2 regions of the Aerococcus christensenii genome follow, and region 2 is predicted to be linked to the other one. Evidence: predicted binding sites of a transcription regulator. Region 2 holds the regulator's gene; the other holds the start of a gene.
The links. The regulator NrdR, encoded in region 2, represses ribonucleotide reductase genes. The targets are predictions, from matches to a motif close to ACACNATATATNGTGT.

Region 1 (2,415 bases), 360 kb from region 2:
CTGTAATTTCAACGATCTTATCATAACTTAGAACGTCTGGATACATTCTCTTTGTTGCGCATTCAATCGCTTTTTGTTTGATATCATAGTTAGGATCAGAAGGATCTAAGTTAACGCCTCGACGTAAAGTGAAAACTAATTTAGGAAAAATTGCTGTTCTTTTTTCTTTCCCTAATCCTTTAATTCGAACTTCTAAAATCGCTTTTTGGATTTCTCGAGCGAACCAGTCTTCACCTAAACCAAAACCTAAAGTTGTAAAAGGAGTTTGACCATTTGAAGAATATAGAGTGTTAATTTCGTATTCAAGACTTTGCATGGCATCATAGATATCTTTACGTGTTCTATCATAGGCAAAAGCTTCTTGAGCTTTTACATCAGGAATCCATTCTTTTGCTACTTTGAGGTGTTTTTGGAAATTTAATTGAGCGTAAGGCGATAAAGTTTCGTCAATACGGTCCGCTGAACATCCTCCATATTGAGAAGACGCGACGTTAGCGATAATTTGAGCAATTTGCGCGCAAGCTGTATTGATAGACTTAGGAGATTCAACTTCAGCATTTCCGATGTGGAAACCATTGCTTAACATTTCATTGAAGTCAATTAAGCAACAATTGGTCATAGGCGCATAAGGGGAATAATCTAAATCGTGAAAATGGATGTCCCCTTTTAAATGAGCATTTGCTACATGAGGAGGCATCATAGATAATCCAAGTGCTTTAGCACTTACCCCCGCTGTCAGGTCTCGTTTGGTATTGAAAACTCGACTATCTTTGTTGGCATTTTCATTTAAAACTAATTTATCGCCTTCAGCGAATTCTTTGAGTTTTTGCTGGACGTTGAATTGTAAATTCCGTGTTTTAATTTTTTCTTCTTGGAAGTTTTGATAACGATGAAGAGCTTCTTTTAAATGATGATCTTTGAATAATTTGCAGACGGCAAAGGAAATTGCCTGACTATTGATTTCTGTTTTAGAAGAGAGATCTAATTCTTCAATAACCGCTTCACATAAAGGAGCTACAAGAGCTTTTTGTTCAGGATTAAGTGCTTGTTTGATGGAATATTTTAAATTTGAAGCATAAAAAGTCGAAATGTGGCCATCACGTTTTTTTACTGGAATATGCGTAGATAGAGAAAGATTGTGATTGGTGATGGTTGCTTTTTGGGTAATTGTACGACTATTCATGATGCTTCCCTTCCTTACAAGATGATCTGGTAGACTCAAAAAGAGTTAGTACATTTATAATAAACCACAATATACAGAATGGCAATACCAAAATAAACACAATATATAGTGTTTTTGCTCAAATTAGATAAAAGTCAGCAGTCAAAAATAGCTAAGATTATTTTGACTAACAGAAAGAAAAAAGAGTTTTGAAGGGTCAGCACAAAAAAGAATAAAAAATTTTTGATGAATCTTGGCTATAAATTAGTTACTAGTTAACAAAATTGTTACAAGAGTTTCTTAGCACTTACTTGTTAATGAGTTTTTTAGCTTTATCAATTATTTTGCTTAAAGGAACATCAGCTGTAGCTGTTTGATGGAGAGAATTAAGAACTTAAGTCATAAAGAACCACCTATCACATGTAATTGTGTTGATAGTAGGTGGTTTATTTAGCGTTTGTTGTAATAAAAGGAAAACTAACCTAGTCTTCCAAGCGATTCCAACTTTCATCGTGAAGAATAATATGAGCGGGCATTCCAACTGCCGTAGCATAGGGGGGGACATCTTGTAAAACGACAGCATTCGCCCCGATCTTAGAGTGATGGCCAATGGTGATGTTTCCTAGTATTTTAGCTCCTGCACCGATTTCAACATGATCTTGGATTGTGGGATGACGTTTGGCTGTTTTTTCATTGCCTACACCACCTAATGTGACGCCGTGATAAAGTTTTACATTTTCTCCGACAATAGCAGTTTCGCCAATGACTACGCCCATTCCATGGTCAATAAAAATAGTATCTGAGAGTTGAGCGCCGGGATGAATTTCAATTCCTGTCTCTCTACGAGCTTCTTCAGAAAGTTGCCTAGCAAGATAGATTTCCCCATTATTATAATAATGATGCGCCTGTTCATGAGCACGTAAAGCTTTAATGGAAGGATAGAGATCATAGACTTCTTGCCAGCTTTTAGCAGCAGGATCGTTAGCGAAAACTAATTTGGCTAATTTGACCCACTTATCATTTTCATTGACTGGATGACTTTGAGGAGGTATAGCCATTCCAGGAACAGTCTTAGATTGAATAAGCATAGTTTGTTTTTCTTCTTTTTTTAAGTTATCAGAGGAAGGATTATTCATCATGTGTAAAAACTCCTGCCGAAAGGTAACGTTCACCTGTATCAGGAAGAACGGTTACCACGTGTTTAGAAGGCCCGAGCTCTTTTGCTAGTCTGCGAGCAGCTACTAAGTTTGCTC
Region 2 (2,415 bases):
ATTCCACTGCTTTATGAGATGAAATATGAGCAAGAAGTGGATGCTGTCATGGTGGTTTATGTGCCGGAAAGTATCCAACTTAAGCGTCTAATGGCGAGAGATCATCTGGAGGAGTCAGAAGCCATTGAGCGAATGATTTCTCAAATGAATATTGAGCAAAAAGTCCGCCGAGCAGATGTTATCATTGATAATACGGATACTATCCACTCTACAGAACAGCAAGTGGAAGCTTGGCTAGCAATTAATGGTTTTGCCCCTTCATAATGAATGAAAATCAGGCATCCTCTTGGAGAGTTTAAGATCAGATACGATCTTTCTTAGCGACTCTTTAAGTCGGGATGCTTTTTTGAATTTTAGTAGGCGAGTCATTCTAGTCGATAAAAAGCATAATAATTTGTGATTTATAAGGGAAAAACAGAGGTTCTTGTTGAAGAATATGGACTTTTAAAGATATAATATAATAAGAAAAAGAGGAGGAAATAAAAGCAAAAAAGGATCCTTTCATCCAAAGTTTCACTGAAGAAAAAGGGACGCTCCTCCTCCCTTCCAGTAGGTTGAATAAGTTTGTATTAAGGAGGTTAAGGGAATATGCGATGCCCAAGATGCCATGAAAGTAACACGAAAGTGATTGATTCTAGGCCGGTAGAGGATAATTTCTCTATTCGGCGTCGTCGCTTATGTAGTCATTGTGATTTTCGCTTTACAACCTTTGAAAGTATTGAAGAAAAACCCCTTTTAGTCGTTAAGAGGGATGGAACTCGGGAAGAGTTTTCAGATAAAAAATTATTGCAAGGCTTGGTACGCTCTTGTGAGAAACGTCCAATTGCTTTGGAAACGTTGGAAAATGTTGTGAAGCAAATTGAGTCAGAGGTGCGACAAAAGGAACAAAATGAAGTGCCATCGACTTTAATTGGTGAGATGGTTATGGATATTCTGCCTTCTATTGATGAAGTGGCTTATATCCGTTATGCGAGTGTGTATCGGCATTTTGAAGATCCAACAGTCTTTTTAGAAGAGATCAAGCAACTCAAAGCAATGCAAGCCTCGAACGAAGATAAAACACGCGAAGAAGCTAAGGGAAAGACAGAAGAGAATTAAAACAAAGAGAAGGGAGAGAACATTGTGAACAATTGGGAAACGTTAAATCCTAGAGAAGGGCTACGGATTATCCTTCACTCTCCCTTTACAGATTGGGATTTTAAGGTACTAAGCTATCTTTATCAACCAATTATTGGAGCCAAGGCTTTTGCTTTATATATGACGCTTTTGACCTATTTGAAAAAGGGAGCGACAAGTTCAGAGGACCTTTCTCATGCCCAATTGATGGATCAATTGGTATTTAGTAAGGAAGACTATATTAGAAGTCGCCATCGTTTAGAAGGAATTGGCCTACTCAATGTGTTTATGAATAAAAAGAAATGGGAAGAACCACAAGTCCTTTATCAATTACTTGCGCCAGTTTCTTCTGATAAGTTCTTTCAAGATGCCATTATGTCTACTCTCCTCTTGGATCATGTGGGGGAGAAAAGATTTAATCAACTCAAAGAACAGTTTTCCTTATCCGAATATGCAACGATTAAAGCCGAAGACTGGGACAATATCACGATTAGTTTTCAAGACGCTTATCATCAGGTGAGTTCGTATGCCAAAGAGGCCACAGCCTCCTTCGATACTCTTATCCATGTCTCTTCTCCCAAACAATTGTTAGACAAAAAACAAATGACTTTTGATATGAAGTATTTTGTGGAATTAGTGAGAGGAAACTTCCTCAGCGAAAATGCAGTAACGAATACAGTGAAACAAATGACGCTCTCTCTTCACCAGCTTTATGGGATGGGAGAGGAAGATTTAGCCAAGTTCCTTCTGCAGGCTGCAGATATTCGCACCAATCAAGTCGATGTTTCTTATTACCAAAGTTTAGCCGTGAAAGCCGCTGAAGAAACTTCTTTAAAAGCTTCTCAAATTCAAAGGACGGAAAAGGTTCCCACTCCTCCCCTTTCACCCCCTCCATTAGATGCGGCTAGTCAACAGTTAGTCCAATTAGCTAAAGCCTATCCGCCTGCCAGCTTTGCACGCTCTATCAAAGAACAAAAGGGCGGTTATCTAACCACTAAAGAAGGCCATCTCCTTCAGAAATTACTCAATCAACAGGTGATTGATCCAGGAAGTTTGAATATTTTGATTCATTATTATTTGGTGACGGAGAGCCAATCTTCCTTACAAGCCAATGTTGTGGAAGCAACTGTCAATGATTGGGCGCAAAAGGGAGTCAGAAGTCCAGAGCAAGCTGTTCAATATCTGAATCAACGCGCGATGGCTATCTATCAAAAGAAAACCGCCAAGCTTCAAAAAAAGAAAACTTACGGGCGAAAGACCTATCAAGAAGTTCAACCTAAGTGGTTGAAACAAAAAGAA

Region 1: the regulator NrdR is predicted to act here: its motif matches at 1,280-1,295, upstream of nrdD (anaerobic ribonucleoside-triphosphate reductase).

Annotation. Positions count from the first base shown of each region.
Region 1 covers NZ_CP014159.1:671,272-673,686, reverse strand. The annotation lists gene nrdD (anaerobic ribonucleoside-triphosphate reductase) at 1-1,183, opposite strand, end outside; gene epsC (serine O-acetyltransferase EpsC) at 1,645-2,301, opposite strand; gene cysK (cysteine synthase A) at 2,291-2,415, opposite strand, start outside.
Region 2 covers NZ_CP014159.1:1,030,769-1,033,183, forward strand. The annotation lists gene coaE (dephospho-CoA kinase) at 1-264, shown strand, start outside; gene nrdR (transcriptional regulator NrdR) at 589-1,098, shown strand; gene AWM71_RS04965 (DnaD domain protein) at 1,123-2,415, shown strand, end outside.